DNA from 2 places in the Paraburkholderia sp. CI2 genome. Region 1 is predicted to be linked to the other one. Evidence: predicted binding sites of a transcription regulator. Region 1 holds the regulator's gene; the other holds the start of a gene.
The links. The regulator LexA, encoded in region 1, represses DNA repair genes until DNA is damaged. The targets are predictions, from matches to a motif close to ACTGTATNNNNATACAGT.
Positions count from the first base shown of each region.

Region 1 (14,723 bases):
GCAAGCCGACACGCGTCGTGCTCGCCTCGAACAGATGCTGCGTGTCGAGCGCGACGAGTTCGCTGTCGCGCTTCGGGTCGTAGGCCATTGCCGCGACCACGCCGATGCCCATGCCGAGTTCGACGTAGGTCTTGATCACGTCGGCGTCGATCGCGGTCAGCACGACGTCGGGCAACGCACCCACTTTCGCGAACGCCTGATCGATATGCGAGCGGCCGGTGAAGTCCTGGTCGTAGGTGACGATCGGAAATTCGGCGATCTCGTCGAGCGTCAGATTCGCTCGGCCGACGAGCGGATGATCCTTCGGCACCACCACGACGTGATGCCACGAATAGCACGGGAACGTGACGATGTCGGGAAAACGGTCGAGCGCCTCGGTCGAGATGCCGATATCCGCCTCGCCGTTGATGATCATCTGCGCGATCTGCTGCGGGCTGCCCTGGCGCAGCGCCAGATGCACTTTCGGGAACACCGACGTGAACTGCCGGATCACCTTCGGCAATGCGTAGCGTGCCTGCGTGTGGGTGGTCGCGACGACGAGGTGGCCGCTGTCCTGATCCGCGTACTGACGCGCGACGCGGCGCAGATTCTCCGCATCGAGCAGCATCCGCTCGATCAACTGATGCACGGCCTTGCCCGGCTCGGTGAGCCCGGTCAGACGCTTGCCGCGGCGGATGAAGATGTCGACCCCGAGTTCGTCCTCGAGATCCTTGATCTGCTTCGATACGCCCGACTGCGACGTGTAGAGCACGTTCGCCACTTCGGTCAGGTTCATGTTCTGCCGCACGGCTTCGCGCACGAAGCGCAATTGCTGGAAATTCATCGTTGTGTCTCCGGTTCTGCCAGAGTTGAGTTATCGGAGCCGCAAATGCCAGGCGATCCACGCGGTACGGCTGATACGTTCTCTCCTGTCCACAGGGCCGCACAGCGGCGCCGCCATCTCACTGCGCCGGAAACACCCGCAGCGCGCGCGGCACCGCGCTCACGCCGTCGCCGACCGCGAGTTGCAGATCACGCCACGTTTCGCGATCGAGTTCGGCTTCGAGCAGATTGCCCTCGCGACCGGCGAGCTCGACGCGCACCGAACCGCCGAGCGTCACCACGCGCCGCACGTCGACGACAATGCCCTCGCGATGCCCCGCCGCCTGCGGATACAACTGCAGATCGTGCGGCCGCACATAGGCGAACGCCGGGCCCCTAAAATCCGCCGCGATCGCGACCGGCAGCGCCGCGCCATCGACGACGAAGCCTTGCGCATCGACGCTGCCGTGCAGACGGTTCGCCGCGCCGAGAAACTCGTAGACGAACGGCGTCTGCGGATGGTCGTACACCTCCTGTGGGCTGCCGACCTGCTCGACATGCCCGCGATTGAGCACGACGATGCGGTCCGCCACTTCGAGCGCTTCTTCCTGATCGTGCGTGACGAAGATCGTCGAAATATGCAGATCGTCGTGCAGGCGACGCAACCAGCTGCGCAGTTCCTTGCGCACCTTCGCGTCGAGCGCGCCGAACGGCTCGTCGAGCAACAGCACCTTCGGCTCCACGGCCAACGCACGTGCGAGCGCGATGCGCTGGCGCTGGCCGCCGGACAGCTCCGACGGATAGCGCTGCGCGAGCCAGTCGAGCTGCACGAGCTTCAGCAACTCATGCACCTTCTCACGAATCACCTTCTCCGACGGACGTTCCTTGCGCGGCTTCACGCGCAGCCCGAACGCAACGTTTTCGAACACCGTCATATGCCGGAACAGCGCGTAGTGCTGGAACACGAAACCGACCTCGCGCTCACGCGCGCCGACCGCCGCGACATCCTGGCCTTGCAGCTCGACCCGGCCGCCGTCCGCGTATTCGAGGCCGGCGATCACACGCAGCAACGTCGTCTTGCCGCAACCCGACGGCCCGAGCAGCGCGACGAGTTCGCCCGGTGGAAAGTCGAGCGACACGTTGTCGAGCGCGACGAAATCGCCGAAGCGCTTTTGCAGGTTACGAACGGTGATACCCATTTACAGCTCTCCTTGCTTGAGCGGATGTCGCTGCGACGCAGGCGTGGCGTTGACGAAAAACGAATGAGAAGCGGACTGCGCGCTATTGGGCTGCGAAGCGCCGGAAGGCGACACGGGCCCCGCATACGCAGGCACTTCGCGCGCCGCCGACAGTTCCGCCGACATATGACGCTCGGCCAACAGCTTGAGCCCCAGCGTAACCAGCGCCAGCAGCGCGAGCAGCGAGGCCACGGCGAACGCGGCCGAGAAGTTGTACTCGTTGTAGAGGATTTCGACGTGCAGCGGCATCGTGTCGGTCTGCCCGCGAATATGGCCCGACACGACCGACACCGCGCCGAACTCGCCCATTGCGCGCGCATTGCACAGAATCACGCCGTACAGCAGACCCCACTTGACGTTCGGCAGCGTGACGCGACGGAACGTCTGCCAGCCCGATGCGCCGAGCACGTGCGCGGCTTCTTCCTCGTCGTTGCCCTGCGCCTGCATCAGCGGAATCAGCTCGCGCGCGACGAACGGGAACGTGACGAAGATCGTCGCGAGCACGATGCCCGGCACCGCGAAGATGATCTGCACGTCGTGATCTTCGAGCCACGGGCCGAACCAGCCCTGCGCGCCGAACATCAGCACGTAGATCAGACCGGAGATCACCGGCGACACCGAAAACGGCAGATCGATCAACGTGGTCAGCAGCGCCTTGCCGCGGAATTCGAACTTCGCGATACACCACGACGCCGCGAGGCCGAACACGAGGTTCAGCGGCACCGCGATCGCCGCGGTGAGCAGCGTCAGTTTGATCGCCGACAGCGCATCCGGATCGGCGAGCGCTTCGAAGTAAAAACGCAGCCCCTTGTTCAGCGCCTGGTAGAACACCGCGGCGAGCGGCACGGCCAGAAACAGCGCGAGAAACAGCAGTGCGAGGCCGATCAGCAGCCAGCGCACGACCGCCGGCTCGCTGACCGGATCGGGGCGACGCGCCACGCTCGCCGGGTGGGTCGGAACGCGGCTCATTGCACACCTCCACCGATAGCGGCGACGCTCGTGGCCACTGGCGCCGATCCCGTATTGCCGCGGCTCGTGCGCCGCTGCAGATACCACTGCAGCGTGTTGATCGACAGCAGCATCAGGAACGACACGACCAGCATCACGACCGCGAGCGCCGTCGCGCCCGCATAGTCGTATTGCTCGAGCTTCGTGATGATCAGGAGCGACGTGATCTCCGACTTCATCGGCACATTGCCGGCGATGAAGATCACCGAGCCGTATTCGCCGAGCGCGCGCGCAAAGGCGAGCGCGAAGCCGGTCAGCAGCGCCGGGAACACGGCCGGCAGCACGACGCGGCGAAACGTGAGCCAGCGCGACGCGCCGAGACACGCGGCCGCCTCCTCCTGCTCGCGCTCGAACTCCTCGAGCACCGGTTGCACCGTGCGCACGACGAACGGCAGGCCGATGAACGTCAGCGCGACCAGCGCGCCCGCCGGCGTGAACGCGATCTTGATGCCGAGCGGCGCGAGGAACTGGCCGATCCAGCCGTTGCCCGCATACACGGCCGCGAGCGAAATGCCCGCCACCGAGGTGGGCAACGCGAACGGCAGATCGACGACCGCATCGACGACACGCTTGAACGGAAACGTGTAGCGCACCAGCACCCACGCGACGAGAAAGCCGAACACTGCGTTGATCAGTGCGCCGCCTAGCGCCGAGAAAAACGTCAGCCGATACGACGCGAGCACACGCGGCGACGTGACCGCGCGCACGAACTGATCCCAGTCGAGCGTCGCGGTTTTCAGAAAGGTCGCCGCCAATGGAATCAGCACCACGAGGCTCAGATAAGCCACCGTGATGCCGAGTGTCAGGCCAAAACCGGGCAATGCGCTCGGCTTGCGGAAGGTCAACATGGTCATGCTGGATACTCGTTCATGGTTGATGCTCGCGCGGTTGTTCGTTTTGCCGTGTTCCGCACTGCGGCGGTCCTGCCGCACCGCTGGCCACCGGACCCCGTTAGCCGAAAGCGCGCCCATTGGGCGCGCCCTTTTTCCCCTGGCGGTGATTCAGGCGGTGGTTACTGCGGCTGATAAATCGAATCGAACACGCCGCCGTCCGCGAAATGGGTCTTCTGCGCGTTGGTCCAACCGCCGAACGAATCGTCGATCGTGTACAGCTTCAGCTTCGGAAACTTCGCGGTCAGATCGGCGGGCACCTTGGTGGAACGCGGACGATAGAAATTGCGCGCGGCGATCTCCTGACCTTGCTCGCTATACAGGAAGTTCAGATATGCCTCGGCCAGCTTGCGCGTGCCGTGTTTGTCGACGACCTTGTCGACCACCGCGACCGGCGGCTCGGCCAGAATGCTCACCGACGGCACCACGATCTCGAACCTGTCCGGACCAAACTCCTTCAGCGACAGGAACGCCTCGTTTTCCCACGCGATCAGCACGTCGCCGATACCGCGCTGCACGAAGCTCGTGGTCGCGCCGCGCGCGCCCGAATCGAGCACGCCGGCGTTCCTGTACAGCTTGCCGACGAACTCCCTGGCCTTCTGGTCGTTGCCGCCCGGTTGATGCTCGGCGTACGCCCACGCGGCCAGATAATTCCAGCGCGCGCCGCCCGAGGTCTTCGGATTCGGCGTCACGATCGACACGCCCGGTTTCACCAGATCGTCCCAATCCTTGATGTGCTTCGGGTTGCCCTTGCGCACCAGAAACACGATCGTCGACGTGTACGGCGATGCGTTGTCCGGCAGACGCTTTTGCCAGTTCCTGTCGACGAGCCCCTTGTTCGCGATCGCGTCGATGTCATAGGCGAGCGCAAGCGTCACGACGTCGGCCTGCAGTCCGTCGAGCACCGAGCGAGCCTGCGCGCCCGAGCCGCCGTGCGACTGCCTGAAGGTGACGGCTTCGCCGGTCCTGGCCTTCCATTCCTTGCCGAATGCCTGATTGATGTCCTGATACAGCTCGCGCGTCGGATCGTAGGACACGTTCAACAGCGTGGTGTCGGCGTGCGCGACGCCGCTTGCGCCCAACATGCCGAGCGCCCCCGCCGCGCCGACGGCGAGCGCCGCGATCAGTTTTCTGGTTCGAGCCGCAAGCCCCATATGCCGATGGTTCATTTCGATTTTTCTCCGCGTGATGGTCCGCTGATGAGCGTCTGGTGTTGTTCTGCGTCGCGGTCACGTGCCCATGAGCGCCAACCGGAGGCCAGTCTATCGAAGCGCTTTCATTATTAAAAATAATGTTTCTTCATTTTTTAATGCTCAAAAGTGGTAACGACAGATGCGCCGGCGGTTGGGACGCCGACAACGCCGTCATGTCGCCGACAAACGACGCCCCAGCGCGACCCTTGCGCCGAACTTAAAGTAAAGCTTGAAATGCGCCGAATACTGTATAAAAATACAGTCACCTGTTCATACATACAGTGGCCATGACAAAACTCACCGCACGACAGCAGCAGGTTTTCGATCTGATCCGCCGCGCGATCGAACGCACCGGCTTTCCGCCCACTCGCGCGGAAATTGCCGCCGAACTCGGGTTCAGCTCGGCCAATTCCGCGGAAGAGCATCTGCGCGCGCTGGCGCGCAAGGGCGTGATCGAACTCGCGGCCGGCGCGTCGCGCGGCATCCGCCTGCTGTCCGGGCAGGAGGACGCGCCGTACCAGTTCACCCTGCCGCATGCGGGCCTGATGCAGTTGTCGTTGCCGCTGATCGGCCGGGTCGCGGCGGGTAGCCCGATCCTCGCGCAGGAACATATCTCGCAGCACTACGCGTGTGACCCGGCGCTGTTCTCGAGCAAGCCCGACTACCTGCTGAAGGTGCGCGGCCTGTCGATGCGCGACGCGGGCATTCTCGACGGCGACCTGCTCGCGGTGCAAAAGCGCACCGAAGCGAAGGACGGCCAGATCATCATTGCGCGGCTTGGCGACGACGTGACGGTCAAACGTCTGAAGCGCCGGCCGAACGGCATCGAACTGATCGCCGAAAACCCCGATTACGACAACATCTTCGTGGAATCCGGCAGCGCCGATTTCGCGCTCGAAGGGATCGCGGTCGGGCTGATCCGCCCCAGCGAGTTCTGATCTTTCGCTGTCGCCGGAACGCTTGCGCCGGTTTGTCCAACCCAAGCCGCATTTACGCCCGCATCTACGCCCGCATCTACGCCGAATTACCTGGAGAGACTCATGGAACGCCTTGCCCGCCTGTTGCCCTTTCGCCAGTTCGGCCGTCTGCGCCATCTGCGCAAGCTCACGCCCTGCGCGCTAATCGAGGCGCCCGCTGCGCGCACGCCGTCGCTGTTCGACGCGACTGCCGAAGCTTCCGGTCTGCCGTCGTCGTTGCCGGCGTTCGCGCGCGTGTCGCTGAATTCGGCGCTGAACATCGCCGAGCCCGCGCGTCGCGCGCCGGTGCGGGTCTATCATGGACCGTCGCGACTGATCATGGTCGGCACGGTCGACGCTGTATGCCGTATGATCGATCGTTGCATAGCCGACGAAGCCAACGTGCACGGCGCGGTGTTCGAAGCCTGAGCGAATCCTGAGTACGCATGCAACAAGCACTTCGGATGTTCAGAGATTCGCGTGGGATGGGATCGTTTCGACCTCGCCGTGGTCGACGTTAGATCATCACTGACGTGGAGTCCCATTCGATGACAATTCGGAAACGCACACAGGGCAGCGCCACCCGGCCGCTGCTGATCACGCTGATCGTGGTGATCGTGATTGCCGCGCTGGGCTTTATTTATGCGTCACCGTATCTCGCGGTGAACAATCTCAAACGCGCCGCCGATGCGCGTGACGTGCAAACCGTCAATCAGTATGTGGACTTTCCCGCGCTACGCGATAGCCTGAAGCAACAGGTGGGCGCCATGCTGACACGCCGGCTCGAGGCGGATGCCGGCAACAAGATGGCCACGATCGGCGCGGTGATCGGCGTGACGCTGATCGGCCCGCTCGTCGATGCCTATGCGACACCCGACGGCGTCGCAGCGCTGCTGAACGGCATGCCGCCGCGTGGCACGCCGGGCGAGCAACCGTCCGCGCCGCCAGCCGCGGGCGGCGAAGCGCCGGCCGCACCAGCCGCGGGCGACACCACCACGCAGGCAAGCGCCCCGCCGCCCGGGCGTCAAAGCACGGCCGGCTATCGCAGTCTCAACGAGTTTGTCATTACGTACCGGCGTGGCGAAGGTAACGCGAATTATTCGGCAATCTTTCGTCGCGAAGGTCTGGTCACGTGGAAGCTCGCGGCGATCAATCTGAACGAGTGAGATTGAAGCCTGGCCGGATGGGATGCGTGGCTGGCCATCGGGGCCGGCCACGCGACAGGGTCTATTCACCTCTGGGCTAGATGACGGGGCGCGCGGCTTCGCGTCCCTCACTAGCCCATTACGCCGCAGCCGCCTGCTGCTGCTCCTGCGCGGACGAGCACGCCACCAGAATGCTGCACGACACGCGGTCGAGCAGCGGCGTGTTGCCCGCCCCCATCCACCACCGCGACAAACCGGTCCGGCAGCGATGACCCACCACCACGAGGTCGACCTGCAACTCGTTGGCAAGATTGGCGATCTCGTCGATCGGATGACCGAATGCGAAATGCCCTTGCGCGCTCACGCCTCGCTCGGTCAGCCAGTTCACGCCCTCCTGCAGAATCTCGCGGGCCGTTTTTTCGAAGCTGCCGCAGGCGACGTCCGTCAACAGGCCCGCGCTCTGCGCGATGCTCGAACGCATGTCGACGACCGACAGCAGATGCGTTTCCGCCTTCAGTTCCAACGCCAGATCGGCACCGCAACGCAGGGCTTTGCGGCCTTCGCGCGAGCCGTCGTAGCACAACAGGATTTTCTGGTAGCTCGCCATCTGTTTTCTCCATTCGCGCGGAAAGCGCGGTCTGAATCAATCATGGTGCGCCGCAATTCGGCTTGCAAGGGATGGAAAACGCTAAGTGCATACTCGGTGCATGCCGATCCAGTCTGCACAAGCGTTGGGCGACCCGACGCAGCGTTTGCACACAGATGCCGCAATGCAAAATTTCGTTTGCGAACGCTGCGTCGACACACTGCGGGCCGGTTGACGTGCCAGTCGTGCCACCGCCAATCAGCGGCGCCAATCGACACCGACGAGCGCATCGCACCCCACGCACGACGCGTTCCCGGACACCCGCTCGCATCAGCGATCCGATACCTGGAGTAAGCGGCTTCGCGTGCGCAATGCGTGCATCGCAGGTATGTTGTGTGTCTTGCGCGTACGTTGTATCTTCTTCCGGAGCCTTGCTCGAGCCATGCCCACCGCCCCCATCGAATTCCATCAGGTCAGGAAAAGCTACGGCGAAAAAACGGTCGTCGACGGATTGTCGTTTCATGTGAACACCGGCGAATGCTTCGGGCTGCTCGGCCCCAACGGCGCCGGTAAGACCACGACATTGCGCATGCTGCTCGGCATTGCGGCGCCCGACGCCGGCGCGATCCGGCTGTGCGACGAGCCGATCCCGGGCCGCGCGCGCCTCGCGCGCTCGCGCGTCGGCGTGGTGCCGCAGTTCGACAACCTCGATCCCGATTTCACGGTGCGCGAAAATCTGCTCGTATTCGGCCGCTACTTCGGTCTGAGCGCCGCGCAGTGTCGCGCGGCGGTGCCGGGTCTGCTCGAATTCGCTCGCCTCGAGAACAAGGCGGACGCGCGCGTGAGCGAACTGTCGGGCGGCATGAAGCGGCGCCTCACGCTCGCGCGCGCGCTGATCAACGATCCCGACGTGCTGATCATGGACGAGCCGACCACCGGTCTCGATCCGCAAGCGCGCCATCTGATCTGGGAGCGGCTGCGCTCGCTGCTCGCGCGCGGCAAGACCATCCTGCTGACCACGCACTTCATGGAAGAAGCCGAACGGCTCTGTCATCGCCTGTGCGTGATCGAGGAAGGCCGCAAGATCGCCGAAGGCGCGCCGCGCGAGTTGATCGAGTCCGAAATCGGCTGCGACGTGATCGAGATCTACGGCCCCGATCCGTTTGCGTTGCGCGACGAACTCGCGCCGCTCGCCGAGCGCACCGAGATCAGCGGCGAGACACTGTTCTGTTATGTGAACGACGCGCAGCCCGTGCATATGCGCCTCAAGCAGCGCGCCGATTTGCGCTATCTGCATCGGCCGGCGAATCTCGAGGATGTGTTTCTGCGGCTCACCGGTCGCGAAATGCAGGACTGAACCCATAGCGAGACACTTGATGGACGCACGTACTTACGAAACCCACGACGGCACGCCATCGGCGCAGGAACCGTTCGGTGCCTTCCCCGCCAATGCCACGAACTGGATCGCGGTGTGGCGCCGCAATTACCTGGTGTGGAAAAAGCTCGCGATCGCGTCGATGTTCGCCAACTTCGCCGATCCGATGATCTATCTGTTCGGTCTCGGCCTCGGGCTCGGGCTGATGGTCGGGCACGTCGACGGCGTGTCGTATATCTCGTTCCTCGCGGCGGGCACGGTGCCGTCGAGCGTGATGATGTCGGCGAGCTTCGAGTCGATGTATTCAGGCTTTTCGCGCATGCACGTGCAGCGCACGTGGGAAGCGATCATGCATACGCCGCTCACGCTCGGCGATATCGTGCTCGGCGAGGTGGTGTGGGCCGCCAGCAAATCGGTGTTGTCGGGTGTGGCGATCATGCTGGTGGCGGGCGCGCTCGGCTATGCGAGTTTTCCGTCGATGCTGCTCGCGCTGCCGGTCATCGTGCTGGCCGGTCTCGCGTTCGCGAGCCTCGCGATGATCGTGACGGCGCTCGCGCCGTCATACGACTTTTTCATGTTCTATCAGACGCTCGTGCTCACGCCGATGCTGCTGCTCTCCGGCGTGTTCTTCCCGATCTCGCAACTGCCCGGCGCCGCGCAAGCGGTGACTGCCGCGCTGCCCCTCGCCAATGCGGTCGATCTGATGCGCCCGGCGATGCTCGGTCGGCCGATGGAGCACGCGGCGCTCCATGTGAGCGTGCTGGCCGCTTATGCGGTCGGCGGCTTCATCGTGTCGGCGATCCTGCTTCGGCGTCGCATGATGAAGTAAGCCGAACGCGCGGGCGGCGCGTCGCGCCTGCACCCGCGCAAGACGACGCCGCGTCGGTCGTCGCACGGCGTGTTTGCTATCGTTGCGCGCGCTCAGTCCTCGTCATCGGTCCACGGAATATCGACGTCGGAGATGAACGCGACCGTCGCGAACGGGCCGCCCTCGTGACGCCCGATCTTGCCATCGGCGCGCTGCCATTCCACCCGGAACACGGTGACCGGATCATCCGCGATCAGCCGCACCGTGCGCAATTCGTCGGGATCGGCGTCCTCGACCGGACCGTCGAGCGAAATCAGCAGCGCCTGTGGCCATAGACCATCGGCGGGATCGTAGATCTTGTCGCCGTCGTGAATCAGCGTGAAGGCTTCCACGCCGATGGTCGCCGAGGCATCGACGATCATCTTGGCGAGCGCACGCAACAAGGCGGTCGCCCGCGCCGAGTTTGCCTGACGGATCGCGAGATCACCGCGCGTGAGAGCCTGCTCGAGTTTTGGATTGGTTTTCTGTTGCGCCATGGCTGTGTTGGTCCTATCGCTCTGTCGTGGGCAACGCGCCATCGGGACGACGCGCCGCGTTTCTATTTGGGTCCATCTATTGCCGCTTGTGTGCATTGCAGCATCGCGGGCTGGGCGGCAGGTCCGCGGTTCGACTGTCATTGTTCCGCGTTTCCCCTGATCGTGGCGCGCACCATCAGGGTCGTTTTCTCAGGGCCGTCCTTGCCGTCCACCACAGTTTAGGTCGTGATTCGGATTCCGGGAGAACATTTGCCGCTTAGTGCGGGGCATGTGTCGCATTTCATGCATCGGCTCGCGGGCGCCGCGGCGTACGTTTACCGCGTCCACCGGCGACCTTCGACGCCTGCGCCCCGACCGGCTTCGCATCCGCGATCCGCGCGATCAGATGGTCGCGAAACGTGCGCACCGACGGGGGCAACTCGCGCCTCGCCATCGTCTGCACCTGGATGCTGCGCTGGCGCATCTGCGGGTCGGTGAGCGGAATCACGACGAAGCCGTCGTCGGCATAGCGGTCGCGCACCGACAGCAGCCCCGTGAACATGATCGCGCCGGACCGCTGCGCGTAGCGATAACTCGCGCCGCTGTTGTTGCAGATCAGGTCCGGCTCGAGGAGGATGCCTTCGAGCGCGCACGTGATGTCGATCAACTGGCGAATCGTGGTGCCCGTCTCCGACAACACGAGCGGATAGCGACTCACCTCGGCGAGCGACAGTTTCGCGCGCGCCGCAAGGGGATGATCGGCGCGCAGCAGCACGAACACCGGCGCGCGTTCGGTGTGCTCGACCTTCACACCCTTCTCCGGCGCGAGGCTGAACGACAGCGCGATATCGACGTCGCCGTCGCGCACGTGGCGAGTGGCGTCGGCCGGCGACATCACGGTCAGCGTGAAATCGATGCCGGGGTGCTCGGCGCGGAAATCCGCAATCGCGGCGGGCAGGAAGTCGACCGCAAAGCCCTCGGCGGTCGCGATCTTGATCCGGCTGCCGTGCAAGCTCGCGAGGCCGCTAATCTCTTTCATCACGTGCTCGGCTTCGAGCAGGCTGCGTTGCGCGTACGCCAGCAGCCGCTCACCGGCCTCGGACAGCGTCATGCCGCGCGGACGCCGCTCGAACAGCGTCACGCCGAGTTCGCTTTCGAGCCGCACGATTTGCCGGCTGATCGCCGATACCGCGACGTGCAGCCGCTCGGACGCGTCGCTCAGCGAGCCGCTGCGCGCGACTTCGACGAAATAACGCAACGCGATGCCATGCAGTGAACGTGCCATCCTGGACGCCTCGATCGAATCAGTTGCAACGGTGCCATGGGTGGGCGGGTGCCGCGGTTCGAGCCGACGCGCGACGCTTTGCTTTTCCGGCAAGGCAAGCTTCGAAACATGATCATTGTGACAAAAATGGCGCGCTTCTAGAATCGGTCGCAATCACGTTGCAGACGATTCGCCTGAACGCCGCGCCGAGCATCGAGCCATCGAGCCTCGCGGCCCTCCGCCCCTTCACCCATCCCCCGCATCGGAGACATCGACATGAGCCGCAACCAGGCCATCGAGCTTGCCACCCGGCACTTCGAATCCGGCGCTTTTCTCGCCGATCTGAACCGCCGCGTCGGTTTTCGCACCGAAAGCCAGGAAAGCGATCGCGGCGCACTGCTGCTGTCCTATCTGACCGACGAAATCCAGCCCGAAGCGGAGCGCCTCGGCTTCAGCACGCGCATCGTCGATAACCCGGTCGATGGCTTCGGTGCGTTCCTTATCGCCAACCGTCACGAAGGCGATCATCTGCCGACCGTGCTGATCTACGGCCACGGCGACGTCGTGCGCGGCTACGATAGCCAGTGGCGCGCGCCGCTGACGCCGTGGGCGGTGACCGTGGAAGGCGAGCGCTGGTTCGGTCGCGGCACCGCCGACAACAAAGGCCAGCACTCGATCAACCTCGCCGCGCTCGCGAGCACGCTCGCCGCGCGCGACGGCAAACTCGGCTTCAACACGAAGCTGTTGATCGAGATGGGTGAGGAAACCGGCTCACCGGGGCTCGACGCGATCTGCCATGCGCATCGCGACGAACTCGCCGCCGACGTGCTGATCGCCTCCGACGGTCCGCGTCTCGCAGCGCGTCGTCCGACCGTGTTTCTCGGCTCGCGCGGCGCGGTCAATTTCAGGCTGTCGCTGAACCTGCGCGACGGCGCGCATCACTCGGGCAACTGGGGCGGCTTGCTGCGCAATCCGGCGACGGTGCTCGCCAACGCGCTCGCGAGTCTCGTCGATGCGCGCGGCGTGATCGCAGTCGACGGCCTGCGTCCGCCGCCGATCCCCGAGGCCGTGCGCCGCGCACTTGCCGACATCACGGTGGGCAACGGTCCGGGCGACCCCACCGTCGATGACAACTGGGGCGAGCCGGGTCTTACCGCGCCCGAGCGCGTGTTCGGCTGGAACAGCTTCGAAGTGCTGGCCTTCAAGGCGGGCAATCCGGAGAACCCGGTCAACGCGATTCCGCCGTCGGCGTTCGCGGTCTGCCAGTTGCGTTTCGTGGTCGGCACCGATTGGGAAAACCTCGGCGAGCACCTGCGCGCGCATCTCGATGCGCACGGTTTTCAGCTGGTCGAAATCGACGTCGAACGCGGCGCGCCAGCCACGCGGCTGGATCCCGACGATCCGTGGGTCACGTGGGCGATCGCGTCGCTCGAAGCGACCACCGGCAAGAAGACCGCGCTGCTGCCGAATCTCGGCGGCACGCTGCCGAACGAGGTATTCGCCGACACGCTCGGTCTGCCGACGATCTGGGTGCCGCATTCTTATCCGGCCTGCTCGCAGCATGCGCCGAACGAGCACCTTCTGGCTCCGGTGGTGCGCGAGGGCCTGCAGATGATGGCGGGACTGTTCTGGGATCTCGGCGAGAATTCGCCGCTTGCGGCGAAGCGCGAGACGGTGGACACGGCAAAGGCCGCGGGTTGAGTTCGGCCGACGCCGAGTGATTCGCTGCGCCTTCCGCGGCCGCCCCGGCAATCGACCGGGGCCACCGCGGCAAGCGCGTCGCGCTTACCTCGACATCAAGGCGCCGGATTCGGCTGCAGCTCGTGCAGCCTGTCGATTTCCGCCAGCACTTCCGGCGACAGCTTCACGTCCGCGCTGGCGATGTTTTCCTTCAATTGTTCGAGCGAGGTCGCGCCGATCAGATTGCTGGTCACGAACGGCCGGCTATTGACGAACGCGAGCGCGAATTGCGCGGGGGTCATGCCGTGGCGCTTCGCGAGCTCGACGTAACGCGTGGTCGCCTGCACGGCTTGCGGCTTGCTATAGCGCTGGAAGCGCTCGAACAGCGTGATGCGCGCGCCGGCAGGACGCGCGCCGCCTTCGTACTTGCCCGACAGCCAGCCGAACGCGAGCGGTGAATACGCGAGCAGACCGATGTTGTCGCGATGCGCGTACTCGGACAGACCCACTTCGTACGTGCGGTTCAACAGGCTGTACGGATTCTGGATGCTGACGATGCGCGGCAAGCCGAGTCTTTCGGCCGCGCGCAGAAACTGCGCGACGCCCCACGGCGTTTCGTTCGACACGCCGATATGGCGCACCTTGCCAGCCTTCACGAATTCGGCGAGTACCGTCAGCGTTTCCTCGATCGGCACCGTGTACGCGTCGTCGACCCACGGATACGACGGACGGCCGAACGTCATCGTGCTGCGATCGGGCCAGTGCAGCTGATACAGATCGACGTAGTCCGTTTGCAGACGTTCGAGGCTGTCGTTGAGCGCCTCGGTCAGGTTCTTGCGATCGAACTGGTTGCCCTCGCCGCGAATATGACGCGGATTGTGCGGCTGACGCGCGGGGCCCGCGATCTTGGTGGCGAGCACGATCTTCTCGCGCGCGCTCTTGTGCTGCGCGAGCCACGTGCCGATGTAGCGCTCCGTCGAGCCTTGCGTTTCGGCGCGCGGCGGCACCGGATACATTTCCGCGGTGTCGATCAGGTTCACACCGTGATCGAGCGCGTAGTCGATCTGCGCGTGCGCTTCCTGCTCGGTGTTCTGCTCGCCCCACGTCATCGTGCCGAGACCAATCAGGCTAACCTGCACGTCGGAGTCGCCGAGTCTGCGGTATTCCATCAAACTTGTCCTGTTGAAGAGGTGAGCGGAAAGCGCAGACGTTACCACGCCGACGCATTACCTGCAGCACGGCTAGAATGCGGGGCCATGCGTTG
Region 1 is NZ_JACHDL010000002.1:201,136-215,858, forward strand. Features, by position in the region: gene HDG32_RS04680 (CysB family HTH-type transcriptional regulator) at 1-823, opposite strand, end outside; gene HDG32_RS04685 (sulfate/molybdate ABC transporter ATP-binding protein) at 942-2,000, opposite strand; gene cysW (sulfate ABC transporter permease subunit CysW) at 2,001-3,008, opposite strand; gene cysT (sulfate ABC transporter permease subunit CysT) at 3,005-3,901, opposite strand; gene HDG32_RS04700 (sulfate ABC transporter substrate-binding protein) at 4,060-5,106, opposite strand; gene lexA (transcriptional repressor LexA) at 5,418-6,068, shown strand; gene HDG32_RS04710 (hypothetical protein) at 6,171-6,515, shown strand; gene HDG32_RS04715 (DUF2939 domain-containing protein) at 6,635-7,252, shown strand; gene HDG32_RS04720 (universal stress protein) at 7,371-7,838, opposite strand; gene nodI (nodulation factor ABC transporter ATP-binding protein NodI) at 8,260-9,174, shown strand; gene HDG32_RS04730 (ABC transporter permease) at 9,194-10,021, shown strand; gene HDG32_RS04735 (hypothetical protein) at 10,114-10,536, opposite strand; gene HDG32_RS04740 (LysR family transcriptional regulator) at 10,817-11,800, opposite strand; gene HDG32_RS04745 (M20 family metallopeptidase) at 12,056-13,480, shown strand; gene HDG32_RS04750 (NADP(H)-dependent aldo-keto reductase) at 13,576-14,628, opposite strand.

Region 2 (14,723 bases), on a different contig from region 1:
CATCGCCGCGATCGGCCCGTAGACCATCGTCACGTAGATCACGAGGATCGTCAGGATCACGATGCTCATCGGCCAGTTGATCTGAGCCGGATCAGCCTTCGGCGGGTAGCCGGCGGCCTTCAGCGTCGCGGCGAGCGTCTTCTCGAACGTCTTGGCTTGCTCCTTCGCGTCGCCGGCGCGGCCGTCGAACGTGTTGACGACCGTATCGCCCACGCGGATCTGCGCGATCGTGCCGGCAGGCGCCGCGACGTTGTCGTAGTTCAGGCCGGCTCGCGACAGCGCGCCCTTCGCGATGTCGCATGAGCTCGTGAACTTCGCCGTGCCCACCGGGTTGAACTGGAACGAGCACTCGGCCGGATCGGCGATCACGACGATCGGCGACTTCGCGGTTGCCGCTTCGAGCGCCGGGTTCGTGTAGTGTGTGAGCGCCTTGAACAGCGGGAAGTAGGTGAGGGCGGCGATCAGCAGGCCGGCCATGATGATCGGCTTGCGGCCGATGCGATCCGACAGCGAGCCGAAGAACAGGAAGAACGGCGTGCCGATCAGCAGCGCGAGCGCGATCATGATGTTGGCGCTCGAACCGTCGACCCTCAGCGTCTGCGTGAGGAAGAACAGCGTGTAGAACTGGCCCGTGTACCAGACGACAGCCTGGCCGGCCGTCAGGCCGAGCAGCGCGATAATCACGACCTTCAGGTTCTTCCATTGGCCGAACGCTTCGGAAAGCGGCGCCTTCGAGGTCTTGCCCTCGGCCTTGATGCGCGCGAACACCGGCGACTCATGCAGTTGCAGGCGAATCCACACCGACACCGCGAGCAGCAGGATCGACACGAGGAACGGAATGCGCCAGCCCCAGGCGCCGAACGCGTCTTCGCCCATGAGCGTGCGAACGCCGAGAATCACGAGCAGCGACAGAAACAGACCGAGCGTGGCGGTGGTCTGGATCCATGCGGTGTAGAAGCCGCGGCGGTTCGCCGGCGCGTGTTCGGCCACGTAGGTCGCGGCGCCGCCATACTCGCCGCCGAGCGCGAGACCCTGCAGCAGGCGCATCGCGATGAAGAGCACCGGCGAAGCGATGCCGATCGCCGCGTAGCCCGGCAGGAAGCCGACGAGGAACGTCGACAGGCCCATGATGACGATCGTGATCAGGAACGTGTACTTGCGCCCGACCATGTCGCCGAGCCGCCCGAATACGATCGCGCCGAACGGCCGCACCGCGAAGCCCGCCGCGAAGCTGAGCAGCGTGAAGATGAACGCCGCGGTCGGATTGACGCCGGAGAAGAAGCTCTTGCTGATGAAGGCCGCAAGCGAGCCGGCCAGATAAAAGTCGTACCACTCGAAAACCGTACCCAGCGACGATGCGAAGATCACCCGCTTCTCATCGCGCGTCATCGGCACGTGCGAGATTTGCCCGCCAACGGTAGCCATATTGTCGTCTCCAATATTGATATATCCACGGATCGCCGGCACAGCCGTTCCCGTGCAACCGATTATTGGAGTGGAAACTTACGGCGTTCTGACTCGGCGCCTGAACCTGGGGTAGTCCGGTAAGTCGACGAATAGGCGTTCAATTTCCGTTAATGTGCTGGTATGTTCGCGCAACCCACGTTGAAATATCTCAAAAAACGCTGACCGTCAAGCTGACGATAGAGGCGCGTTAGGGTAAGTCCCGCCCCGTTCGAGCACGTGCAAGCTGACGCGCACCAGTGTGCCGGCGAGCCGCGGCGACTCCTGGTAGACGTTGTCGTCGATGGCGAGCTCGCCGCCGTGCATTGCCGCAATCTCGCGCACGATCGCGAGGCCGAGGCCGCTGCCGTCGCCCTCGCGGCCCAGAATCCGGTAAAAGCGCTCGACCACACGCGAGCGCTCGCTGGCCGGAATGCCGAGCCCGGTGTCCTCGACTTCCAGGTGCACGAGCCGCGCGGGGGCGTCGTGCCGCACGCGCACGGTGATGCGGCCGCCCGCCGGCGTATAGCGGATCGCGTTGTCGATCAGGTTCGACAGCATTTCACGCAGCATCACCGGATTGCCGGCGACTTCGACGGGCTCGTCGGGCGCTTCGTAGCCGATGTCCATCTGCTTCGCGAGCGCGGCCTGCACCCATTCGCGCACCGCGCTGCGCGCGAGTTCGCCCAGTTCGAGCGGCGTGAAGATCTGTCCCGACCGACGGTTTTCCGCGCGCGCCAGCGCGAGCAATTGCGTGACGAGCCGCGCGGCCTGCTCGGAGCTCGTCGCGATCTGTTCGAGCGAGCGACGAACCTCGGCCGACGCGTTCTGGCGCAGCGCGAGCTCGGCCTGGGTGCGCAGGCCGGCCAGCGGCGTTTTCATCTGATGCGCGGCGTCGGCGATGAAGCGCTTCTGTAGCTCCATGTTCTGTTCGAGGCGCGTGAGCAGATCGTTGAACGACGTGACGAGCGGCTCGATTTCCGGCGGCGCGCGGCGCGCTTCGAGCGGCGACAGATCGTCCGGCCGGCGCGCGCGGATATGCGCCTGCAGCGCATGCAGCGGCTCGAGCCCGCGCGACAGCCCGAACCACACGAGCAGGATCGCGAGCGGCAGGATCACGAACTGCGGCAGGATCACGCCCTTGATGATGTCGTTGGCGAGCTGGCTGCGCTTGTCGAGCGTTTCGGCGACCTGCACGAGCACGGCCTGAGCGCCCGGCGTCTGCGGAAACTCGACGGTCGTGTAGGCGACGCGGATGTCGTTGCCGCGCAGCACGTCGTCGCGGAATTCGACGAGGCCCGGTGGCGGGCGGTCCTCCTCGTGCGGCAGTGGCATGTCACGCTCGCCGGCCACGAGCTCGCCGCGCGTGCCGAGCACCTGAAAGAACACGCTGTCGACGTTGTCGGCGCGCAGGAAATCGCGCGTCGACTCGGGCAGCGACAGCTCCGCGACGCCATTGACCGGATGGATCTGGCGCGCGAGCACGTAGGCGTCGGTTTCGAGCGCGCGGTCGAACGGCCCGTTCGCGATCGACTTCGCGACCAGATAGGTGACCGCGAGGCTCATCGGCCAAAGCAGCAGCAGCGGCGCGAGCATCCAGTCGAGAATTTCGCCGAACAGCGAGCGCGGACGCGCTTCGGCGGCGGCTTCGGTTTCGTCGGGCGCGGCGAACGGATTGGCGTAGCGCGCGTCGCGCGCCTCGTCGAGGTCCGCCGCGTGCGCCGTGGCGCGATCAGCGCGTGCGGACATCGCTGGCCTCTATTTGTAGTGGTGGCTCGCCGGCATCGCGGTGGACGACGGCGCGGTGGACGATTGTGCCGCTTGTGCCGTCTGCGGCGCGGAGCCGGCCGGGGTGGCGGGCGCGCTCGCATTCGCCGGCGGCGCCGCTTTTTCGAGACAGTAGCCGAGCCCGCGCACGGTGATGATGCGCACGCCGCTCGGTTCGATCTTCTTGCGCAGCCGGTGCACGTAGACTTCGATCGCGTTGTTGCTGACTTCCTCGCCCCATTCGCATAGATGGTCGACGAGCTGCTCTTTCGAGACCAGCCGGCCGATCCGTTGCAGCAGCACTTCGAGCAGCCCGAGTTCGCGCGCCGACAGATCGATCGCCTGGTCGTTGACGTAGGCGATGCGGCCCACCTGATCGAACGACAGCGAGCCATGCCGCACGACGGTCGGGCCGCCGCCCGCGCCGCGACGTGTCAGCGCGCGCACGCGCGCTTCGAGTTCGTTCAGCGCGAAGGGCTTGGCCATGTAATCGTCGGCGCCGAGGTCGAGGCCTTTGACGCGTTCGTCGACGCTATCGGCGGCGGTCAGGATCAGCACGGGCAGGTTCGAATTGCGCGCGCGCAGGCGGCGCAGCACCTCGAGCCCGGACATGCGCGGCAGGCCCAGATCGAGGATCAATAGGTCGAACGTCTGCATTGACAACGCGGTATCGGCTTCGACGCCGCTTTTCACGTGATCGACCGCATAGGCCGATTGGCGGAGTGATCGAACCAGACCATCCGCGAGTATGCTGTCGTCTTCGGCAATCAGAATTCGCATGATGCGCCAGCCTGGCTTTGCCGGCACCGTGGGGTTGCCCCGGCGCGCAGCGGTCTCCGAACATTATTGTGGGTAGTTGGGGCGATGCGACAGTAAAAGATGCGCGTTCGCATCACAATCGCGCTTGCCAAAACTACTGTTTTTTTATACAGTGTCTGCGTTTCGTGTGATGTCCTGGAGACTCCGCTCAATTCGAGTGGAACCACGGGTGCACATCTGCCTCAGACGCCGTTCATCATAGCAAAGGACGATTCATGGAAGAAAGCAAGAAAGGCTCGGCTGGACTGACTGCTGAAAAGAGCAAGGCTCTCGCCGCCGCGCTCGCGCAGATCGAAAAGCAGTTCGGCAAAGGGTCGGTCATGCGGCTCGGCGCAGGTGAGGCAGTCGAAGACATCCAGGTGGTCTCCACCGGATCGCTCGGCCTCGACATCGCACTGGGCGTCGGCGGTTTGCCGCGCGGCCGCGTGGTCGAAATCTACGGTCCGGAATCGTCCGGTAAAACCACGCTGACGCTGCAGGTCGTCGCCGAAATGCAGAAGCTCGGCGGCACCGCGGCGTTCATCGACGCGGAACACGCGCTGGACATTCAATACGCGGGCAAGCTCGGCGTGAACGTCGCCGACCTGCTGGTCTCGCAGCCGGACACCGGCGAACAGGCGCTCGAAATCGCCGACGCGCTGGTGCGCTCGGGCTCGATCGACATGATCGTGATCGACTCGGTCGCGGCGCTGGTGCCGAAGGCGGAAATCGAAGGCGAAATGGGCGACTCGCTGCCGGGTCTGCAGGCGCGTCTGATGTCGCAGGCGCTGCGCAAGCTGACCGGCACGATCAAGCGCACGAACTGCCTCGTGATCTTCATCAACCAGATCCGCATGAAGATCGGCGTGATGTTCGGCAACCCGGAAACCACCACGGGCGGTAATGCGCTGAAGTTCTACGCGTCGGTGCGTCTCGACATTCGCCGCATCGGCTCGATCAAGAAGAACGACGAAGTGATCGGCAACGAAACCCGCGTGAAGGTCGTCAAGAACAAGGTGGCGCCGCCGTTCCGTGAAGCGATTTTCGACATCCTGTACGGCGAGGGCATCTCGCGTCAGGGCGAAATCATCGACCTCGGCGTGCAGGCGAAGATCGTCGACAAGGCCGGCGCATGGTACAGCTACAGCGGCGAGCGGATCGGTCAGGGCAAGGACAACGCGCGTGAATTCCTGCGCGAAAATCCGGATATCGCTCGCGAAATCGAAAACCGTATCCGCGAATCGCTGGGCGTTACCGCGATGGCGAACGCCGTGACCGGCGCGGACGCTGAAGTCGCGGGCGAAGAAGAGTAAGCATCAAGTGATACGCAAAGGCCGGCCGCTGTCCGGTTTCGACTCCGGACGCTATCCGGACGGCCCGCGCGACGCGGCGGACGGATCGCCTGAATCCGGCGATCCGTTCGAACCGTTCGACGCACATGACCGCGCTGCGGGCCGCGACCCGCAGCGTACGCGGTCTGCGCCCGCTGCAGCGTCGTCCAGCCGGGATTCCTCCGGACTCGATTCCCCAATCCCCTCCGAGGTCACCTACACCCGCTCGCGTCGCCAACCCGGCGAAGAGAAGCCGGGCCAGTCCGACAAAGACGACAGCAGAAAATCCCAACGCCCCGCCCGTTCGCTGAAAGCGCGCGCGCTCGGCTATCTGTCGCGCCGCGAATATAGCCGCGCCGACCTCGCCCGCAAGCTGAAGCCTTACGTCGAGGAAACCGATTCGCTCGACACGGTGCTCGACGCGCTGCAGGCCGAAAACTGGCTATCCGACTCGCGCTTCGCGGAAAGCCTGATCCATCGGCGCGCATCGCGGCTCGGCACGAGCCGCATTCTCGGCGAATTGAAGCAACACGCGCTCAACCCGGCGCTCGTCGAAGAGGCGAGCGCGCAATTGCGCGAAACCGAACTCGCGCGCGCCCAGGCGGTCTGGCGCAAGAAGTTCGGCCAGTTGCCGCAAACGCAGGCCGAGCGCGCGAAGCAGGCGCGCTTTCTCGCGTCGCGCGGCTTCTCCGGCGCGACGATCGGCAAGATCCTGAAGGGTATCGACGACATCGGGGACGGCGACTAACACGCCAGTCTCGACGGGTAGGGCAATTACCGCGCCGTAACCTGGCGCCAGGCCGTGCGCAATCGGGGCTGTCCCAAATACCCGTTATGCTAAAATCCAGACGTTTTCCAATCCGGCCTTTCCTTCCCGCATGTCGCTCTCCCCGCCAGTGTCCCGTCAGTTGCGCCATCGTCGCGCAATCAGAGCGGAAGCTTACGAGCGAGCCGATGGTCTGTGGGATGTGGAAGCGTGCCTGACCGACGAAAAGCCACGCGATGTGGCGCTTGCGTCGGGTGTCCGGCCCAATGGTCAGCCGATCCATGAACTCTGGCTTCGCATCACCATCGATCGCAAGCTCAATGTCGTCAACGCCGAGGCGTCGTCCGACTGGGTGCCCTATCCAGGGTTGTGCCAGGCCAGCAATCCCGCCTACCGTGCCCTCATCGGGCTCAATCTGTTCCACAACTTCCGTCGCGATGCTGCCCGTTTGCTGGCCGGCACGGCCGGTTGCACGCATCTCACCGAGCTGTGCGCGATCCTGCCGACCGCCGCGATCCAGGCGTTCGCCGGCGACGTATGGAACACCGATGACGGCACGCCGGGTGCGAACGCGGGTTCGGGAGACGAATCGTCTAACGGCACAGGCGGGCATTCCAACGACAAACCGCCATTCCAGCTGGGACGCTGCCACGCGCTGCGTTTCGACGGCGAGGCGGTGAAACAGTTTTATCCGCGCTGGTATGGTCATGCACCGCGTCCGGCGGAACGCGCGGCCTCGTCGGACGGCGCGGCGGCCCGCGAACGAAGCGGCGACGCGTCGGCCTGAACGGCGGCAACGGAATCGAAGTTCTATCCAACTCTCACACTGAAGGGAATCACGCATGAAGATTCACGAGTACCAGGGTAAGGAAATCCTGCGGAAATTCGGCGTCGCGGTACCGCGCGGCAAGCCGGTCTTCTCGGTGGATGATGCGGTCAAGGCCGCGGAAGAGCTGGGCGGCCCGGTGTGGGTCGTGAAGGCTCAGATCCATGCGGGTGGCCGTGGCAAGGGCGGCGGCGTCAAGGTCGCCAAGTCGCTGGAACAGGTTCGCGAGTACTCGAACCAGATCCTCGGCATGCAGCTCGTCACGCACCAGACCGGTCCGGAAGGCCAGAAGGTGAACCGCCTGCTGATCGAAGAAGGCGCCGACATCAAGAAGGAACTGTATGTCGGTCTCGTGATCGATCGCGTTTCGCAGAAGATCGTCGTGATGGCGTCGAGCGAAGGCGGCATGGACGTCGAAGAAGTCGCGGAAAAGACGCCTGAGCTGATCCACAAGGTTGCCGTCGATCCGTCGACTGGCCTGAAGGACTCGGAAGCAGACGACCTCGCGAAGAAGATCGGCGTGCCCGACGCTTCGATCCCGCAAGCTCGCGCGATCCTGCAAGGCCTGTACAAGGCATTCTGGGAAACCGACGCATCGCTCGCCGAAATCAACCCGCTGATCCTGACCGGCGACGGCAAGGTCATCGCACTCGACGCGAAGTTCAACTTCGACTCGAACGCGCTGTTCCGTCACCCGGAAATCGTCGCGTACCGCGATCTGGACGAAGAAGATCCGGCTGAAATCGAAGCGTCGAAGTTCGACCTCGCGTACATCTCGCTCGACGGCAACATCGGCTGTCTGGTGAACGGCGCCGGCCTCGCAATGGCAACGATGGACACCATCAAGCTGTTCGGCGGCGAACCGGCGAACTTCCTCGACGTCGGCGGAGGAGCTACGACCGAGAAGGTCACCGAAGCCTTCAAGATCATGCTGAAGAACCCGAACCTGACCGCGATTCTGGTCAACATCTTCGGTGGCATCATGCGCTGCGACGTGATCGCGGAAGGCGTGATCGCGGCGTCGAAGGCCGTGTCGCTGAAGGTGCCGCTCGTGGTCCGCATGAAGGGCACGAACGAAGACCTGGGCAAGAAGATGCTCGCCGAATCCGGCCTGCCGATCATCTCGGCGGACAGCATGGAAGAGGCGGCTCAGAAGGTCGTCGCGGCTGCTTCGGGCAAGGCCTAAGCCAGCTGTCCACGGCGCATTTACCAGCTCATTTGCCAGGTTTACGAGTGGCGGCGCGCGAGCGACACAGGCGTGAAGCATCGCGCCGAGTGGCGCTACCGCGCGACGCCAAACGAACAGAGGTCAATACATGTCGATTCTGATCAACAAAGACACCAAGGTCATCACGCAGGGCATCACCGGCAAGACCGGTCAGTTCCACACGCGTGCTTGCCGTGAATACGCAAACGGCCGCGAAGCGTACGTCGCGGGCGTGAACCCGAAGCGCGCCGGCGAAGATTTCGAAGGCATCCCCATCTACGCGAGCGTCGCTGAAGCCAAGGCTGAGACGGGCGCGACCGTGTCGGTGATTTACGTTCCGCCGGCAGGCGCTGCCGCCGCAATCTGGGAAGCAGTCGAAGCCGACCTGGATCTCGCAATCTGTATCACGGAAGGCATTCCCGTCCGCGACATGATCGAGATCAAGGACCGTATGCGTCGCGAAAACCGCAAGACGCTGCTGCTCGGACCGAACTGCCCGGGCACGATCACGCCGGACGAACTGAAGATCGGCATCATGCCGGGTCACATCCATCGCAAGGGCCGCATCGGCGTCGTGTCGCGTTCGGGCACGCTGACGTATGAAGCAGTCGGCCAGCTGACCGCGATCGGCCTCGGCCAGTCGTCGGCAGTCGGCATCGGCGGCGACCCCATCAATGGTCTGAAGCACATCGACGTGATGAAGATGTTCAACGACGATCCGGATACGGACGCCGTCATCATGATCGGCGAAATCGGCGGTCCGGACGAGGCGAACGCCGCGCACTGGATCAAGGACAACATGAAGAAGCCGGTGGTTGGCTTCATCGCTGGCGTCACGGCGCCTCCGGGCAAGCGCATGGGCCACGCCGGCGCGCTGATCTCGGGCGGTGCGGACACCGCCGAAGCGAAACTGGAAATCATGGACGCGTGCGGTATCAAGGTCACGAAGAACCCGTCGGAAATGGCGCGTCTTCTGAAGGCGATGCTGTAAATCGAATTCGCGTGCCGTTGGCGCGCGATTTTGATACGCTTACGACCTCCTTTCGTGAGCGGGCGGTCCCAAAAAGCGGGGGAGTGCAGACTCCCCCGCTTTTTTTTGTCCGAGCTTGCGCCGCGGTTCTGTCCGCGCGGTCGATTTTTTCTTATGCTTTTTTCCATGCTCGAATTCTTCACGACCCTCCATTGGGGCTCGGTCTTTCAGATCATCGTCATCGACGTTCTGCTCGGCGGCGACAACGCGGTCGTGATCGCGCTCGCCTGCCGCAACCTGCCGCAGTCGCAGCGCATGCGTGGGATCGTGTGGGGGACCGCCGGCGCGATCGCGCTGCGCGTCGTGCTGATCGCGTTCGCGGTCGTGCTGCTCGACGTGCCGTTCCTGAAGTTCGCGGGCGGCTTGCTGCTGCTGTGGATCGGCGTGCGCCTGCTCGCGCCGGCGCACGACGCTCACGACAACGTGAAGCCGGCCGACAAGCTGATCTCGGCGGTGAAGACGATCATCATCGCGGATGCGGTGATGAGCGTCGACAACGTGATCGCGATCGCGGGCGCGGCCGAAGCCGCGGAGCACGAGCACCGGTTGGCTTTGGTGATCTTTGGCCTCGTCGTGAGCATTCCGCTGATCGTGTGGGGCAGCCAGCTGATTCTGAAGCTGCTCGATCGCTTTCCGGGCATCGTACTGTTCGGCGCGGGCCTGCTCGGCTGGATCGCGGGTGGTCTGATGGTCAACGACCCGGCCGGCGACCGCTGGCCGATCCTCGACACGCCAGTCGCCGAATACGGGATGAGCATCGCGGGCGCGCTGTTCGTCGTGATCGTCGGTTATCTGTTGAAGCGCCGTAACGCGAAACGTGCGGCGGTGTGAGCATGGTGCTGACGGTGCATCGCTGCCTGATTCGTGATGTCGTCCGAATGCAAGCCTGGCCATCCGGCTGACTGTGACGCGCGAGCTTCGCTCGCTACGATTGAAACGCCTGTTCCCGATCCACGGGCCAGGCGTTTCTCGTATCAGGAGTCTGCCGATGATCGTTACCCTGCCATATTCCCCATACTCTCAATCGACGCAATCCTCGCGTAGGTCGCGCCGCGCACGCTGGCGCGCGAGCTGGTTCGCGCGCATCTGCCGCCGCTGCGGCGTCGGCTTCACGCTGATCGAGTTGATGATCGTGCTCGCGATCGTCGGCGTGATCGCGGCCTACGCGATTCCCGCGTATCAGGACTATCTGGCGCGCAGCCGGGTCGGCGAGGGCTTGTCGCTCGCGGCGTCGGCGCGGCTCGCGGTGGCCGAAAACGCCGCGAGCGGCAACGCGTTCAGCGGCGGTTATGCGTCGCCGCCCGCCACGCGCAACGTCGAGTCCATCCAGATCGACGACGACACTGGTCAGATCACGATCACGTACTCGACGCGTGTCGCGCAGGCCGGCGCAAACACCATGACGCTGGTGCCGTCGGTCCCGGACAACGTCGATGCGCCGAGCGCGCGAGTCGCGTTGAGCAAGGACGCGGTGCAGACCGGCGCGCTGACGTGGGAATGCTTTGCGAGCGGCAAGAGCGCGTCGTCGTTGCCGGCGCCGGGTTCGGGGCCGATGCCAAGCGAGGCGCCGACGCTCGCCGCGAATCTGGCGCCGCCCGAATGCCGTTCATAAGGGGCAAATGAGTGAGTGAACGAGACAGCAGCCGAGCGCTGACTGGATGAGTCGAAGCCACAACGTAAAAGGCTGATTTTCAGCCTATTTCGGCCGGACCGGCGCACAGTGCAACGAAATTTTTGTATAGTGCGCCGGTTGCTGACGCCCACCGTTGATTCGATGCCCACCCCTTTCGCGCGCTACCTGTCTCTCGTACTGCTGGCTCTTGCGTTGATCCTGCCCTACGCGGTTGCCAACCATACGTATCCGATCCCAACCTTCTACGCCGAATTCACCTCGCTCGCGCTGTTTCTGCTGACCGGGGCAGCCGTCGTGCTGCTGGTCGCGACCACCCGGCCGCGTGTGAGCTTCGCGTCGCCCGCGGTCGCGCTCGTACCCCTGCTGTTCGGCCTCGTGCTGGTCGTGCAGACGCTGGTGCTGCCGGTCGCGGAGCCATCGATGAACTGGCTCGGCGCGGGCTTCCTGCTCGCTGCGTGGATGGCCGTGCATGTGGGCTACGGCTTCACGCGCGTGAAGCTCGACGAGACCGCGTTGCGCTGGGCGGCGGGGGCGTTGATCGTCGGCGGTCTGTTCGCGGTGTTCAGTCAGGTGACCCAGCTGTTTCACCTCGAGGCGCGCGTGGCTCCGCTCGTCGTCGCGTACAACATAACCGTCGAGCGCCGGCCGTTCGGCAACATGGCGCAGGCGAACCACCTCGCGACGTATATCGCGTTCGCGATGGCGGGCGCGCTGTACCTCGTGCAGACGCGCCGCATCGCGGTGCCCATCTGGCTGCTCGTCTCGACGATTTTCTCGGTCGGCCTCGCGCTGACCGTGTCGCGGGGTCCATGGCTGCAGATGGGCGTGATCGTCGTCGCCGGCTTCTGGATGGCCTTCGCGCAGACTCGCAACGAACCGCAATTGCGCCGTAGCAACCGTGAATGGCTGGTGCCGATCGCGCTCGCGGTGCTGTTTTTCGTGGTCAATGCGCTGATCCGCTGGGCCAACGTGCGCTTTCACCTCGAACTCGCGCAGTCGGCGGCCGAACGCTTCCAGGATGCCGGCCAGATCGCGCCGCGCCTCGCGCTGTGGAAATACGGCTGGACGATGTTCAAGCAGCATCCGCTGCTCGGCGTCGGCTGGGGCGAATTTCCGAGCCATCAGTTCGAGCTCGTCAAGCAGCTGGGCGGCGTCGAAATCGCCAACAACTCGCACGACATTTTCGTCGACCTGCTCGCGAAAACCGGTCTGATCGGTCTCGCGATCGTGCTCGTGGGTCTCGTCGCGTGGCTCGTGCGCGTCGTGCGTGCGCCGCAAAGCGCCGCGCGCGTGTTCGGCATCGCGCTGATCGGCGTGCTGACGATGCATGCGCTCGTCGAGTATCCGCAGCAGTACATGTTCTTCCTGTTGCCCGCGATGTTCGTGTTCGGCCTGCTCGAAACGCGGCCGTTGCGCGCGGTGCCGGCGAATCTGTCGCTCGGCGCGTTCGCGGTGGTGGTGTTCGGCGGACTCGCCGCGCTGTATCCGGTGTATCGCGACTATGCGCGTGCCGAGGTGCTCTACTACGGCGCGCGTCCGGCCGAGCAGTACGGCGCCGATCCGTCGTTCATGTTCGGCGCGTGGGGCGAATACGGTCTCGCGACGCTGCAGCCGATGAATCCGCTGAACCTGCAGCGCAAGCTCGCGATGCACAAGCAGGCGATCGCCCTGTTGCCGGGCGAGACGGTGCTGCGTCGCTACGCGGTGCTGCAGGCGCTGACCGGCGATACCGCGGCGGCGCTCGATACGGTCGAACGCTTGCGGATCTTCGCCGAGGAATTGAAAGACTGGCCGGCGCAGCTCGGCTATCTCTACCAGCTCGTCGACGAGCAGAAGTCGCTCGCGGGCTTCAAGCAGCAGTTGGTGAAGCGCTACGGCACACCGGCGCACGATGCGACGCCGGATGACGACAGCGACGAAGATTGATCGGGCCGCGGAAGCTTAGGCGTGCTAGCGCCGCGGCTTCCTCCCTTCAAAGTTCAAAGCTCGGAATACTTCGCGGCCGTGCCTTTCGCCTTGTCGACGGGGTAGCGCGCTTCGTTCAGCTTCAGTTTTTCCGCTGCCGCGTCGACGAGATCGAAGCCGGCGGTATGGGCGACCAGCAGCAGGTACATGAACACGTCGGCGCACTCGTGCCTGAGGTTCGTCGATTGCGCGGGATCGCCGAGCAGCGCGTCGATCTGCGCATCGGTCTTCCACTGAATCGTCTCCAACAGCTCACCGGCTTCGATGCCGGTGGAGACGATCAGGTTGCGCAGCGTGTGAAACTGCCGCCAGTCGCGCGCGTCGCGAAACGCCAGTAGCTGCTCGAGCAGTTCGTCGATGGTCATGTTGCTACCCGGATAGTTGTCGAACCGCACGTCAAGCTTGCGCGACCCAATCCCCCGATTTCCCGCCATGCTTTTCCATCACCTTCACATCGGTGATCGTCATGCCGCGATCCACCGCCTTGCACATGTCGTACACGGTCAGCAGCCCGATCTGCACGGCGGTAAGCGCCTCCATTTCGACGCCCGTGCGTCCAAACGTCTCGACCTGGACCGTGCAATGCACGCCGGGCATCTGCTCGTCGAGTTCGAAATCGGCCTTCACGCGTGTCAGCGCGAGCGGATGACAGAGCGGAATCAGATCGGCGGTGCGCTTCGAGGCCTGGATCGCCGCGATCCGCGCGATGCCGATCACGTCGCCCTTTTTGGCGTTGCCGTCGCGGATCAGCGCGAACGTGTCGGGCAGCATGCGGATCGAGCCACGCGCGATCGCGATGCGCCTGGTCTCCTGCTTGCCGCCGACGTCCACCATATGCGCGTCACCGGCCGCATCGAAATGAGTGAGTTCAGGCATGGTTGACTCCTTCAGAGGGCGCCTATCATAGCAGTGCGGCGCGGCCTCGAATCGTCGCGGCGACTGATTACATTTGCGCTGTGTCGTGCTCTGAGTTTTGCCTCGTACGCGTCCTGCGACGCCCTTGCCCATTATCTTAGTCCGGGCCACGCGCAGCGTTTTTCGACTTCGTCAGGCCGGCTTCGCGATGCATCCAAAACGATTCCTCGCTGCGTCGCTATCCGTCGCACTCGCGACCGACATCGCACGGAGTGCCGGTCACACCGACGAAGCCGCGCGTCTCGCCGAGCTCGCGCAGAAGCGCTGGCCGCAATCGAACGCGGCGCCCGACATGCATATCCGCACGCTGTTCACGCTACATCGCTTCACCGACGCGCAGGCGCTCGCGAAGCAGGAGACCCGGGCGGCATCCCGATCAACCCGCGTGGTGGCTCTATCTCGCGCAGGCGAGCGCGGGCAGTGGCGATACATTGACGCAGCATCGCGCGATGGCGGAGAAGTTCGCGCTGGAGGGCGCGTGGCCATCGGCGATCCGGCAGCTGAAGGACGCGCGCGACCTGAAGACGATCGGCTATTACGACCTCGCGACCGTCGACGCGCGCCTGCACGAGATGGGGAGCCGCTACAAGGAGGAGCGGCTCGACGAGAAAGGGTAGGGTGGACGTGAGCGCACGTCAGACCTGCGCCGCCGGGCTCGCAACGAAGCCAAAGCGCGCGGCCACCTGATCGCGTCGCACGCTTTGCAGCGGCAAGGTGCGCTGAACACTCCAGTGGAACGCACCGCTCAATGAGCCATCGTCGGCGAGCGTCGCGTGATCGGAGAAGATCTCGAGGTCGTGATCGTGCAGCACCGCGATACGTGCTGGCTGCGAGCGATCCGCAAACAGAATGCCGCCGTCTTCATCCACGAACACCGCCGCCGGCTCGAACGCGCCGCCGCCCTGGTCGTGCAGCGCGAGCGTTCCATCCGCGTGCGCGGACAATCTGACCACCCACGGCGTATAAGCCAGCTCGACATACACGCGCTGTGGTCCGTTCTGAAAAAACCACTGCCCGCGCTCATCGGCCTCGTAGTTCCGGT
Region 2 is NZ_JACHDL010000006.1:89,860-104,582, reverse strand. Features, by position in the region: gene HDG32_RS11030 (MFS transporter) at 1-1,425, opposite strand, end outside; gene HDG32_RS11025 (sensor histidine kinase) at 1,633-3,192, opposite strand; gene HDG32_RS11020 (response regulator transcription factor) at 3,202-3,990, opposite strand; gene recA (recombinase RecA) at 4,245-5,321, shown strand; gene recX (recombination regulator RecX) at 5,329-6,087, shown strand; gene HDG32_RS11005 (DUF2889 domain-containing protein) at 6,218-6,892, shown strand; gene sucC (ADP-forming succinate--CoA ligase subunit beta) at 6,948-8,117, shown strand; gene sucD (succinate--CoA ligase subunit alpha) at 8,248-9,129, shown strand; gene HDG32_RS10990 (TerC family protein) at 9,295-9,999, shown strand; gene HDG32_RS10985 (pilin) at 10,157-10,780, shown strand; gene HDG32_RS10980 (Wzy polymerase domain-containing protein) at 10,943-12,727, shown strand; gene HDG32_RS10975 (nucleotide pyrophosphohydrolase) at 12,781-13,161, opposite strand; gene moaC (cyclic pyranopterin monophosphate synthase MoaC) at 13,163-13,642, opposite strand; partial or broken gene HDG32_RS10965 (M48 family peptidase) at 13,872-14,298, shown strand; gene HDG32_RS10960 (DUF2946 family protein) at 14,317-14,723, opposite strand, start outside.
Region 2: a site for LexA is predicted at 4,126-4,143, ahead of recA (recombinase RecA). Genes of this name have one in related genera too.